DNA from 2 places in the Nocardiopsis sp. NPDC057823 genome. Region 2 is predicted to be linked to the other one. Evidence: riboswitches for the same ligand, from Rfam matches in the RefSeq annotation. Region 2 holds a riboswitch; the other holds the start of a gene.
The links. A riboswitch is a leader RNA that binds a small molecule or an ion and turns the genes downstream of it on or off. The one in region 2 is predicted to bind cobalamin.
Positions count from the first base shown of each region.

Region 1: it holds a riboswitch for cobalamin, as region 2 does, so the genes downstream of both, metE (5-methyltetrahydropteroyltriglutamate--homocysteine S-methyltransferase) here and ACFVNO_RS15280 (ABC transporter substrate-binding protein) in region 2, are expected to answer to the same signal.

Region 1 covers NZ_JBHVLR010000010.1:64,845-71,189, forward strand. The annotation lists gene ACFVNO_RS17650 (DUF3558 domain-containing protein) at 1-658, shown strand, start outside; gene metE (5-methyltetrahydropteroyltriglutamate--homocysteine S-methyltransferase) at 764-3,031, opposite strand; cobalamin riboswitch at 3,189-3,368, opposite strand; gene ACFVNO_RS17660 (polysaccharide deacetylase family protein) at 3,623-5,167, shown strand; gene ACFVNO_RS17665 (polysaccharide deacetylase family protein) at 5,434-6,345, shown strand, end outside.
Region 2 covers NZ_JBHVLR010000008.1:875-7,219, forward strand. The annotation lists gene ACFVNO_RS15270 (hypothetical protein) at 1-10, opposite strand, end outside; gene ACFVNO_RS15275 (RNA ligase (ATP)) at 187-1,266, opposite strand; cobalamin riboswitch at 1,460-1,672, shown strand; gene ACFVNO_RS15280 (ABC transporter substrate-binding protein) at 1,729-2,766, shown strand; gene ACFVNO_RS15285 (FecCD family ABC transporter permease) at 2,763-3,779, shown strand; gene ACFVNO_RS15290 (ABC transporter ATP-binding protein) at 3,797-4,741, shown strand; gene cobN (cobaltochelatase subunit CobN) at 4,738-6,345, shown strand, end outside.

The DNA.
Region 1 (6,345 bases), on a different contig from region 2:
CGCCTCCCCGCCGGAGGGGAGCACCGAGGCCAGCGACCCCGCGACCGACCCGGCCGGCGAGGAGCCGGTCGAGGAGCCCGCGGGCGGCGGCGGCCCGGCGGGCGAGCCCCCGTACTCGCTGCCCATCGAGCCCTGCGAGGCCCTGACCGACCGCGTGGCCGAGGGCCTGCTCATGGGCCAGGACGGCTCCAAGAGCACCAGCGACAACCGCTCCACCTGCTCCGACATCAGCGGCACCCCGCCGGAGGGCAACCCGGACACCATGTTCGGGACCTACGACGTGACGTACCAGACCCCCTACGCCGGGTCGGACTCCATCGAGGGCGCCAAGACCGACTACCAGGACGCCGTCTCCAACATCCGCGGTGAGGGCTCGTACTCCCTGTACGACTCCGAGCACCTGGACCAGGACAAGGAGCTCCCCCTGGGCGACGAGGCCGTCTTCATCACCACGAAGTACGACTTCCTCGGCCAGTTCGTCCCCCGCGCCGCCGTGCTGATCCGTTCGGGCAACATCACCATCGAGGTCACGTACACGATGAGCCCCTCGTTCAGCGCCTCCGACGCCGACGTCGAGAAGTTCACGCTCCCCGACGACATCGAGGCGACCATGACCATGGCCGGCGAGGACGCCCTCGCCCTGCTCGAGTCCGCCTGACCCGTAGGCCACCGGGCGCACGGAAGAGCGTGAAGGGAGGGGCCGCGGCGACCGCCGCGGCCCCTCCCCCTTTCGTTCCGGGGCCGGTCCCTCCCGGTGCGGCGCCTACAGGGTCGCGCGGACCCGGCGGGCGGCCTCGACCATGTTGCGCAGGGCCTGTTCGACCTCCTCGTAGCCGCGGGTCTTCAGACCGCAGTCCGGGTTGACCCACAGCTTCCCGGCGTCGATGTGCTCCACCGCCAGGCGCAGGGACGCCTCGATCTCCTCCACCGACGGCACCCGCGGGGAGTGGATGTCGTACACGCCCGGGCCGATGCCCCGCCGGTAGCCTCGGCGGCCCAGGTCCTCCACCAGCTCCATGCGCGAGCGGGCCGCCTCGACGCTGGTCACGTCGGCGTCCAGCTCCTCGATGCCGTCGACGATCAGGCCGAACTCGGAGTAGCACATGTGCGTGTGGACGGTCGTCGACGGCGAGACGCCGGAGGTGGCCAGCCGGAAGGAGCCCACGGCCCAGTCCAGGTACTCCCGCCGCTTCTCCGCCCGCAGCGGCAGCAGCTCGCGCAGCGCGGCCTCGTCGACCTGGATGTGGCGGATCCCCGCCCGCTCCAGGTCGGCGACCTCGTCGCGCAGGGCCAGTGCCACCTGGCGGGCGGTGTCGCCCAGCGGCTGGTCGGTGCGCACGAACGACCAGGCGAGCATGGTCACCGGTCCGGTGAGCATGCCCTTGACCGGCTTCCCGGTACGCGACTGGGCGTAGGTGGTCCACTCCACCGTCATCGGCTCCGGGCGCGAGACGTCGCCGAAGAGGATCGGCGGGCGCACGCACCGGGAGCCGTAGGACTGCACCCAGCCGTTCTCGGTGGTGGCGTAGCCCCGGAGCTGCTCGGCGAAGTACTGGACCATGTCGTTGCGCTCGGGCTCGCCGTGGACGAGCACGTCCAGGCCGATGTCCTCCTGGAGCGCGATGACCCGGTCGATCTCGGCGCGCAGGATCGCCTTGTACTCCTCCTCTCCCAGCTCGCCGCGGCGGTGCGCGGCGCGGGCCCGGCGCAGCCCGCCGGTCTGCGGGAACGACCCGATGGTGGTCGTGGTCAGCGCCGGGACGCCGGGGGCGCCGCGCTCCCGCGGCCGCTCGTGGGCGTCCGCGCCCAGGGCCTCCAGGCGGGCGCGCACGCGCGCGTCCACGAACGCCGCGCCGGCCGGGGCCGGGGCGGCGGCGTAGCCGTCCCCGGTTCCCTCGGACAGCACCCTGCCCAGCAGCGCGACCTCACGGGTCTTCTGCTCCGCGAAGGCCAGCGCCGCGCGCAGCTCCGGGGGCAGCGAGGTCTCGGCGTCCAGGTCGATGGGCACGTGCAGCAGCGAGCAGGAGGTGCTCACGGAGATCCCGTCGGCCAGGCCCAGCAGGGTGCCCAGGGTGGCGACGGCGGCCGGGACGTCGGTGCGCCAGACGTTGCGGCCGTCGACCACGCCCGCGACCAGGCGGGTGGAGCCCAGACCGGAGACCGCGGTCAGGTCGGCGATGCCCTCGGCGTCGGTGACGAGGTCCAGGCCCACGGCCTCGACCGGGGACTCCTTGAGGACGCGCAGGGCGTCGGCGCCGATGGAGCCGAAGTAGGTGGAGACCAGGATCTCCGGGCGGTCGGCGAGCCCGCCCAGGACGCCGTAGGCGCGCTCCAGGTGGGCCAGGGCGGCGCGGCCCTCGTCGGTGGCCAGCACCGGCTCGTCCAGCTGCACCTGCTCGGCGCCGGCGGCGCGCAGGTCCGCCAGCACGCGGCCGTAGGCCTCCAGCAGGTCGTCGAGCAGCGCGATGGGCGACCAGCCCCGCGGTGCGTCGTCGGCGGCCTTGGACAGCAGCAGGAAGGTCAGCGGGCCGACCAGCACCGGGCGGGTGGGGTACCCGGCCTCCAGGGCCTCGCGGAACTCGGCGACGGGTTTGTCGCCGGCGACGCGCGGCCGCACGGCCGGGGAGAGCTCCGGGACCAGGTAGTGGTAGTTGGTGTCGAACCACTTGGTCATCTCCAGGGGCGGGGCGCCCTGGACCCCGCGGGCCAGCGCGAAGTAGCGGCGCAGCCGCCCGTCGGCGTCGGCGGCCGCGGACGGGTCCTCGAACCGCTCCGGGACCAGGCCGAACAGGACGGCGGTGTCCAGCACCTGGTCGTAGTAGGAGAACGTGTTGGAGGGGATGTCGTCGATCCCGGCGGCGCGCAGCCGGGCGTAGGTGTCCAGGCGCAGGCCGGCGGCGGCCTCCTCCAGGGCGGCGGCGGTGGAGGCGCCCTTCCAGTAGGACTCCTCGGCGCGCTTGAGCTCGCGGTCGGGACCGATGCGCGGGTAGCCGTGCACCGTGGACCGCACGGCGGGTCCGGAGGTGTTCATGAAGCTTCTTCTCCCTCGTCGAAAGCCGGGTACCGTGCCCGGGGTCGGCGAGGGGGCACGCCGGTGGGGCGCCGCTCGACGGGCGCCCACGGGTGCCGACCTCGGCCCTCCCTCGGGGCACGGGACCACCGGCGGCACGGGTGCGCCGCCGGGTGGAGGCAGGTCTTCGGACTCACGGGCGCGACCGGTGGGCCACCGGTCTCCTAATGCCCGCCGCTTCCCGGTCCCCGACCTCTCCGGTCGGTCCACCAGTGCTCCATGGCGGGGGTCGTTCCCGTACACCGCTGCGGGGCAGTCCCGGATTCGCACCGGGTTCCCTCTTGCGACGCGCGCCACCGGCCCGGGATCGCCCCGGGCGGAAGGATGGCGCACGAACCTTCCACGCCTGCGAGTATAGGGAGACATCCCCTCGCCCCTGCCCCCCGGCATGCCCCCTGTGCCCCTCGCCGCCCCGGAGTCCGAACCCTCCGCCCGTGGGCGGCGTCACACCCGATGAAGACGTCGCACGGTGGCGCCCCCGCCGGCCCCGTGCACGTTCGTCTGCGAAATGGACGCGGAGAACCCCTGGTGAACAAGCTGCCCCGAACCGCCATGACCCCCGACCACCCGGTCATCACGGTGGGCGTCTCCCTCGTGGTCCTGGCCGGCATGGTGCTGTTGTCGGTGCGACCACCGGAGTCGTTGGGGGCGGGCCCGGCCGGGGGCGTGGCGCACGGCCTGGCCGACGCCATCGAGCAGCGCATCCCCGCCACCGGCGAGCCCGACGCGCTGACCGTGGTCGACGAGGCCGCCCTGACCGGGGTGGAGACGGAGGAGCTGGAGTACGACGGGGTCGCCACCGAGGTGTCCTTCCCGGTGCTGCCCAACGCCGAGCCGCTCACGGAGTTCCTGCGCGGGAGGCTGGGCGCCGACGTGGAGGCGTTCGACGCCGCCAACCCGGGCGCGGAGTCCTACACGGCGGGGTGGAACATCACCGCCGCCTCCGACGGCCTGGTCGGCGTGCGCATGACGGGCGAGGAGACCGACTCCGAGGGCACCCGGGAGTTCCACTCCACCTACTGGTACGACACCGGCGACGGCGTCACCCGCGGCTCGCAGTCGCTGCTGGCCGGACAGGACGAGCTGGCCGCCCTCAACACCCTGGTGCGCGACCGCCTCGGCGACGCCGCCGAGACGGGGACGGTGCTGCCGGTGGCGTCGCTGTACGACTCGGTCGGGTTCAACCCCGACGGCGACCTGGTCGTGGAGTTCGACACCGGGCAGGTCGCCCCGGCCGACGCCGGGCCCCTGACCGCGGTCGTCGAGCGCGCCGAGTCCGAGCCGCTGCTGTCGGACTTCGGGCGCCGGGTGCTGCGCGCCGCCACCACCGGGGTCGAGGAGTTCGCCATCTCCGCCGCGCCCGGGGAGGGCTCCAGCGTCGCGGACGAGCCGGTCCCGGGCGTCATCTCCCCCGTGGACGAGTCCGTCGACTGCGCCGACCCCGAGGTCAAGTGCGTGGCCCTGACCTACGACGACGGCCCCGGCGGGGGCACCCCCGAGCTGCTGGACACGCTCGCCGAGTACGACGCCAAGGCGACCTTCTTCGTCACCGGCCTGCCGGTGATGGAGCACCCGCACACGGTGCGGCGCACCTACGCCGAGGGGCACGAGATGGCCAACCACACCCTGAACCACCCCGACCTGGCGGGGCTGGGGGCCGACGGCGTGCACGACAACCTGAACAGCGTGCAGGCCCTGGTGTACCGGGAGACCGGGTACACGATGGACCTCATGCGCCCGCCGTACGGGTCGACCAACGACGGCGTCGCCTCGGTGACCCGGGACATGGGCCTGGCCCAGGTCCTGTGGAGCATCGACACCAACGACTGGAAGGACCGGGACCCCTCCGTGGTCGCGGACCGGGCGATCGCGGGCGCCTCGGACGGGGCGATCATCCTCATGCACGACATCCACCCCACCACCATCGCGGCCTCGCACAAGATCATCCGCGAGCTGGACGCGCAGGGGTACACGATGGTGACCGTGTCGCAGCTGCTGGGCGACGCCGAGCCCGGCGAGCGGTACGTGGACGGCGTGCCCGACGAGCAGCCCTCGGACGCGCCCTCGGACGGCGCCGGGGAGGACCCCGAGGAGTAGGCCGCGCCTTCCCCGGGCGGCCCCCTCCGGGGCCGCCCGGGGCACCGCGCACGGCGGCGGCCGTCACCGAGAGCGCAGGGGCTGACCACATGTGGTCAGCGTCACGGCCGGGCCGCCGGATTCCCCTATGTTGCACCCAACAGCCCCGGTGCACATGTTCTGGATGAGGGAGTCCGGTGTTCTCGTCGAGCCGTACGCGTCCGCAGCAGCCCCTCCCCCGCGGGGCGGGAGCCGCACGCCGGCACCCGTGGGCGGTGGGGGCCGCCGTGGCCCTGGTGCTCCCCCTGGCCTCCTGTCAGAACCCGCCGGCCGCCGCCCCGGAGGAGGCCGACGGCGAGGCCATCACCGTACTGGTCGACGGCCCCGGGGACGTGGTCACCGAGTGGAGCGGCGAGGGGGACGACTTCCCCGACCACCCCTACATCCCCGAGGACGTGGAGATCTCCGTCGCCCACCCGGAGTTCCCGGGCGCCGAGGCGTTCTCCACCGCCCTGCACGGGCACATCGACCGGGAGGTCATGGACTTCCGCGGGGTCAGCCGGGAGCCCGTGGGCCTGGAGATCGCCTGGGAGGTCGTGGCCGCCGGCGAGGGCGTCCTGGGCGTGCGCCTGGTCGGCACCGAGGAGGACCTGCACGGGAGGCGCCAGGCGTACGCGACGTACTGGTACGACGAGTCGACCGGGCACACCGGGTACGCCACCGAGCTGCTGGCCGACGACGCCGCGCTGGCGGAGCTGAACGGCCTGGTGGGCGAGGAGCTCGCGGACCACCCCGACGTGGACCCGCGGGGGCTGCTGCCGGTCATGCGCACCTACGACTCGATCGGGTTCAACACCGCCGGCGACCTGGTCGTGGAGTTCGACGACGGGCACCTGTCGCCCGTGGTCGAGGGGCACCCGCCGGACGCGTCCCCGGGGCGGATCGCCGCGGTCATCGACGCCGAGCGGGCCGGACCCCTGCTGTCGGACCTGGGCGAGCGGGCCCGGAGCGCGTCGCTCACCGAGGAGCCGGTGCTGTCGGTGTCCGAGCCCGACACCGCCCTGGAGTCCGCCCCGGTGCCCCCGGGCGTGGTGACCGAGCGCGGCCCCGACGTGGACTGCACCGATCCCGGGGCCAAGTGCGTGGCGCTGACCTTCGACGACGGCCCGGTGGAGGCGACCGCGCACGTGCTGGACATC
Region 2 (6,345 bases):
AGTCGAACACGCGGGAACCTCCTCCTCAAGGCTCACAGACCCTCGGACCGGCGGGGCGCGGACGCCTCCTCCGGGCCTTCAGAACCCCGCCGGGCACCCCGCCGCCCCCGGCACAGGCACAGGAGAACGGTCCCGGGCCGCGGCGGGCGCGGGCCGCCGGGGCGGGGCGCCCCGGCGGCACGGCGGTCACTCGTACTCGGTGCCGCCCTTGCGCGTGAGGTAGGCGTCGGAGACGAACTTGGCGATCGCGCGGCCCGCCAGGACCGGCGAGTAGCGCTCGCGGGCGGGCCGGACCACCACGCCCTCGCGCATGTGGGCGGCGCGGCCGCTCCAGGTCTCGTCGCCCTGGGCCGCCTCGAACAGCGCGGCCTCGTCGTAGGGGCCGTTGTAGAGCTCGGGCACCGCGGGCAGGCCGACCTCGGCGAGCAGGCCCGGCAGGTCGGCGGCGTCGACCCAGGACACGGTGCCGTCGACGTCCAGGCGCACGTCGAAGACCGCGTACCCCGGCCGCTCGCTGCGCCCGTGCTCGCCGTAGCCCAGGTCCTGCACGCCGGCGCCGAACACCTCGCCGAACACGCCCACCCGGGCCGCGCCGAACTTCTCGGCGATCCGGCGGGCCGCATCGGGCACCCCGTGGGTCCTCACCGAGCGCCAGTACAGGTTGTCCTCGGCGAAGGCCAGCGCGAAGTTGCGCGACCCGTGCCCCTTGGAGGAGACGAACTCCTCGCCCGTCTCCGCGACCAGCGTGAACAGGCAGGCGGTGCCGTGGATCTTCTCCGTGGCCACCACCGGCTCGCCGGGGGTGAAGACGTCCGGGTAGCGCTTGGCGTTCTCCACCTCGATCCAGCGCAGCAGGTCCGGGGCGGCGACGACCTCCCCGCTCATGTGCACCGGGATCTCGGGCACCCACTTGGTGACGCCGAGCTCCGCGGCGAAGTCCGCGCCCTCCTCGTGGGCCGCCGCCAGGTCCCGGTCGGCCAGCGCCCGCGGGCTGCAGACGATGCCCTGGGAGATCTCGCCGCGCAGCCGGATCGCCTTGACCCGGTTGCGCCGGGAGCCCGCGAGCTTGCCGGTCAGGCCGAGCTCGTCGATGAGGCCGTCGGGCAGCAGGGCGTTCTCGGGGATGTAGACGGCCCAGTCACCGGTGCGGTAGGCGCCCTTGGCCACGACCGCGCGGAACAGGCCGACCTGGGCCAGTTCGAGCGCGTCGGCGTTGGGGTGGGGGTGGACGGTGAGCCTCTCCGCGGTGACCCGGAGGGTGGACATGGGGGTTCCTTTCCTGGTGAGGGGGCGCAGGGTCGTGCCGGGGCAGGGCAGGGGCCCGGGGGCGCGGGCGGCGGCGCCGGATCACCGGCGTCCCGGCGCCGGGCTCCCGGGGTCCCGCCACTATGGCCGAGGCGCCGTCCGGGCGACAACGCCTTTTCCCGCCGGGACCGGCCGCGTACGCCCGGGGCGGCGTTGGTATCCTGCCCGGGCCAGTCGTACCACTCCGGTGGTCAGGGAATCCGGTGCGAATCCGGAACTGACGCGCAGCGGTGAGGGGGACGGGCGGGGTACTGCGCCACTGGGGCGGGACCGTGCGGGCCGGGAACGGCGGTGCGGACCGGCCTGGGAAGGCACTCCGTCCGGGTGAGCCCGAGTCCGAAGACCTGCTGGCCCCGCGCGCCGACACCGCGCGGGCGACCCATGCCAGGCTCCGCGTCCGAGCCCCGACATGCAAGGCATCCCATGCACCGCCGTACGCCCCTCGCGGGCCCCCTGCTGCTCGTCCCCGTCCTACTGCTCACCGCCTGCTCCCCCGGCCCGGGGGACGGGCGGGCCGAGGCCGGCTCCGCCCCGGCCGACGGGGCGTCCCTCGACAACTGCGGGCACGAGGTGCCCCTCGGCGCTCCCCCCGAGCGGGTGGTCTCCCTCAACCAGGGCACCACCGAGATCCTGTACTCCCTGGGGCTCCAGGACCGCGTGGTCGGCACCGCCACCTGGACCGACCCGATCATGGAGGGCCTGGAGGAGGCCGACGAGGGCGTCCCGCGCCTGGCGGAGAACAACCCCTCGTTCGAGCGCGTCCTGGAGGCCGAGCCCGACTTCGTCACGGCGTCCTTCGAGTCCACCCTGGGCACCGGCGGCGTCGCCACCCGGGAGCAGTTCGAGGAGCTGGGCGTGGGCACCTACGTCTCCCCCTCGGACTGCGCCGCGGGCAAGGACAACGACAGCGGCGGCGACGGGTCGCGCAGCGAACCGCTGACCCTGGACGTCGTCTACGGGGAGATCGGCGACCTGGCCCGGGTCTTCGGGGTCCCCGAGCGCGGCGAGGAGCTCGTCGCCGGCCTGGAGGGCCGGGTGGAGGCCGCCACCGCGGACCTGGACGCCTCCGGGGTGTCCCTCATGTACTGGTTCGCGAACTCCGAGTCCCCCTACCTGGCCGGGTGCTGCGGGGCCCCGGGCGCCATCACCCGGGCGGTCGGCGCGGAGAACGCCTTCGACGACACCCACGACGAGTGGCCCCAGATCAACTGGGAGACCGTCGCCGACCGCGACCCGGACGTCATCGTGCTGGGCGACCTGACCCGCGAGTCGCAGACCGCCGAGACCGCCGCCGCCAAGATCGACTTCCTGGAGGGGCACCCCGCCACGCGGAACCTCACCGCGGTGCGCGAGGAGCGCTACATCCTGCTGAGCGGCCAGGCCATGAACCCGTCGATCCGCACCGTCGAGGGTGTGGAGCAGGTCGCCGCCGGACTGCGGGAACTCGGGCTCGCGCAGTGAGGGGCGCGCGCCTCGCGCTGCTCGTCCCGCTGGGCCTGTCGGCGGTGGCCGTGTCGGTCGCCGCGGCGGTGACCGTCGGCCCGGCCGACATCACCGTGGCCGAGGTCGGGCGCTCCGTGCTCGCCCGGCTCGGCCACGGACAGAGCCCCCTGTCGGTGCTGCGCGACGGCATCGTTTGGAACCTGCGCATGCCCCGCGCCCTGCTGGCCGCGGTGTGCGGGGCGGGGCTGGCGCTGTGCGGGGCGGTCATGCAGTCGCTGCTGCGCAACCCCCTGGCGGACCCCTTCGTGCTGGGGGTGTCCTCCGGCGCCTCCACGGGGGCCGTGCTCGTGATCGTCCTGGGCTGGGGCGCCGGAGCGGTGTCGCTGTCGGCGGGGGCCTTCGCCGGGGCGGTGCTGTCCTTCGGGACGGTGGTGCTGCTGTCCCACACCCTCGGCGGCGGCATGGACCGCGTCGTCCTGTCCGGGGTCGCGGCGATGCAGCTCTTCTCGGCCCTGACCTCGTTCGTGGTGCTGACCTCGGCGGACGCCGAGACCACGCGCGGGGTGCTGTTCTGGCTGCTGGGCTCGCTCTCCAGCGCGGGGTGGTCCGACGTGGCCCTGTGCTCGCTGGTGCTGGCCGCCGTACTGGCGGTCTGCCTGGCCAACACCGGCACCCTGGACGCCTTCGCCTTCGGGGAGGAGGCCGCCGCGCACCTGGGCGTGCGGGTGGCCCGGGCCCGCCTGGTGCTGCTGACCGTCACTGCGCTGCTCACGGCCGCGCTGGTCAGCGCCGCCGGGGCGATCGGGTTCGTGGGGCTGGTCCTCCCGCACGTCACCCGGATGCTCACCGGGGCCGGCCACGCCCGGCTGCTGCCGGTGGCCGCGCTGACCGGCGCCGTCTTCCTGGTGTGGGTGGACACGGCGGCGCGCACGCTGCTGGACCCGCGGGAGATCCCGGTGGGCGTGGTGACCTCGCTCATCGGCGTGCCGGCGTTCGTCGCCGTGCTGTACCGGACGAGGAGGGCGCTGTGACCGATCGCGGGACCACCCTGGCGGGAGCGCCCCCGCAGGCCGCGCCCCCGGAACGGGAGCGCGGGCTGCGGGCCGAGCGGGTCAGCCGCCCGGCGGGGGGGCGCCTGGTCGTGGACGGGGTCAGCCTGGCCCCGCGCCCCGGCGAGACGGTCGGGCTGCTGGGGCCGAACGGCTCGGGCAAGTCCACCCTGCTGCGGCTGCTGTCCGGTGTGCTGGCGCCCTCCTCCGGGGTCGTCGTCCTGGACGGCCGCCCGCTCGCCCGGACGCCCCGCAGGGCGGCGGCGCGGCGGGTGGCGGTCGTGGAGCAGCACGCGGAGGCGCGGACCGAGCTGACGGTCCGCGACGTGGTGGCGCTGGGGCGCATCCCCCACCGGCGCGCCTGGACGCCCGCGTCGGCCGCCGACGCCGCGGCGGTGGCGGCCGCGCTGGAGGCCACCGGGCTCGCCGGCCTGGCCGACCGGTCCTGGCAGACGCTGTCGGGCGGCGAGCGCCAGCGCGCCCAGATCGCCCGCGCCCTGGCCCAGGAGCCCGGGGAGCTGCTGCTGGACGAGCCGACCAACCACCTCGACATCCAGTACCAGCTGGACCTGATGGAGCTGGTCGTCGGCCTTCCGGTGACCACCGTGATCGCCATGCACGACCTGAACCTGGCCGCGATGTACTGCGACCGGCTGCTCGTGCTGCGCGGCGGCCGGGCGGTCGCCGGGGGGACGCCCGGCGAGGTGCTCACCCCCGCCCTCATCGGAGAGGTGTACGGGGTGCGCGCCGAGGTCGACGAGGGGCCCGGCCACCCGGTGGTCCGGTTCCTGCGCCGGACCCCGGCCCCTCCCCGGTCCCCGGACCGCCCCCTGCCCCCGGGCGGCCCCCGGGACGCCGCCCCGCCCGAACGCCCTCCTTCCGCGAACACCGACGGTCCCGACGAACCACAGCCCACGACCCCCTGGGGAGGTATCCGGCCATGACGGTACGGATCGCACTGCTGTCCACCTCTGACACCGACCTGCTCTCCGCGCGGGGGAGCGGCGCCGCCTACACGTGGGCGAACCCGTCCCGCGCCTCCGACGACGAGCTCGCCGCGGCCGTGGAGGGCGCCGGCCTGGTCGTGGTGCGGCTGCTGGGCTCGCCGCACGACCTGTGGCCGGGGCTGGCCGCCGTCCGGGAGCGGGGCGTCCCGCTGGTCGTGCTCGGCGGCGAGCAGCAGCCCAGCGCGGAGCTGATGGAGCACTCCACCGTGCCGATCGGGGCGGCCACCGACGCGCACCGCTACCTCGCCCAGGGCGGGCCCGCCAACCTGGCCCGGCTGCACGCCTTCCTGTCGGACACCGTCCTGCTGACCGGCGAGGGGTTCGAGCCTCCCCTGGAGATCCCGGCGTGGGGCTTCGCCGAGCGCGACCTCCCCGCCGGCCCCGGCCTGCCCCGGATCGGCATCCTGTACTACCGGGCCCACGAGGCGGGCGGCAACACGGCGTTCGCGCACGACCTGGCCGACGCGGTGGACGCCACCGGCCGGGCGGTGGGCGTGCCGGTGTTCGCCGGGTCGCTGCGCTCGGCGCCCGACGACCTGTACGAGGCGCTGGGCGCGTTCGACGCGCTGGTGGTGACCGTCCTGGCCGCGGGCGGCAGCACCCCCGCCACGGCGGGCGCGGGCGGGGACGACGAGGCCTGGGACGTGGAGCGCATGGCCGCCCTGGACGTCCCGGTCCTCCAGGGGCTGTGCCTGACGAGCCCGCGCGCCGCCTGGGAGGCGTCCGACGACGGCGTCACACCGCTGGACTCGGCGAGCCAGATCGCCATCCCCGAGTTCGACGGCCGCATCATCACCGTGCCGTTCTCCTTCAAGGAGATCGACCGGGACGGCCTGCCCCGCTACGTCGCCGACCCCGAGCGCTGCGCCCGCCTGGCCGGGATCGCGGTGGCGCACGCGCGGCTGCGGCACGTGCCGCCCGCCGAGAAGCGGATCGCGGTGGTGCTGTCGGCCTACCCCACCAAGCACGCCCGGATCGGCAACGCGGTCGGCCTGGACACGCCCCGGTCCCTGGTGCGCCTGCTGCGGCGGCTGCGCGAGGAGGGCTACGACCTCGGCGGGCCCGGAGACCTGCCCGGCCTGGACCTGCCCGACGAGGCGCGGGCGGGCGACGCGCTCGTCCACGCCCTGATCGCCGCGGGCGGCCAGGACGAGGAGTGGCTGACCTCCGGCCAGCTCACCGACGCCCACGTGCGCATCACCGCCCGGGAGTACGCCGAGTGGACCCGGGACCTGCCCGCGGAGCTGCGGGAGGCGGTGGCCGGGGCCTGGGGGCCCGCCCCGGGGAACCTCTACGTCAACGACGACGGCGAGATCGTGCTCGCCGCCCTGCGCGCGGGCAACGTCGTCGTCCTGGTGCAGCCGCCGCGCGGGTTCGGCGAGAACCCCATCGCGATCTACCACGACCCGGAACTGCCGCCCAGCCACCACTACCTGGCCGCCTACCGGTGGCTGGAGCACGGGTTCGGCGCCCACGCGGTCGTCCACCTGGGCAAGCACGGCTCGCTGGAGTGGCTGCCGGGCAAGAACGCCGCCCTGTCC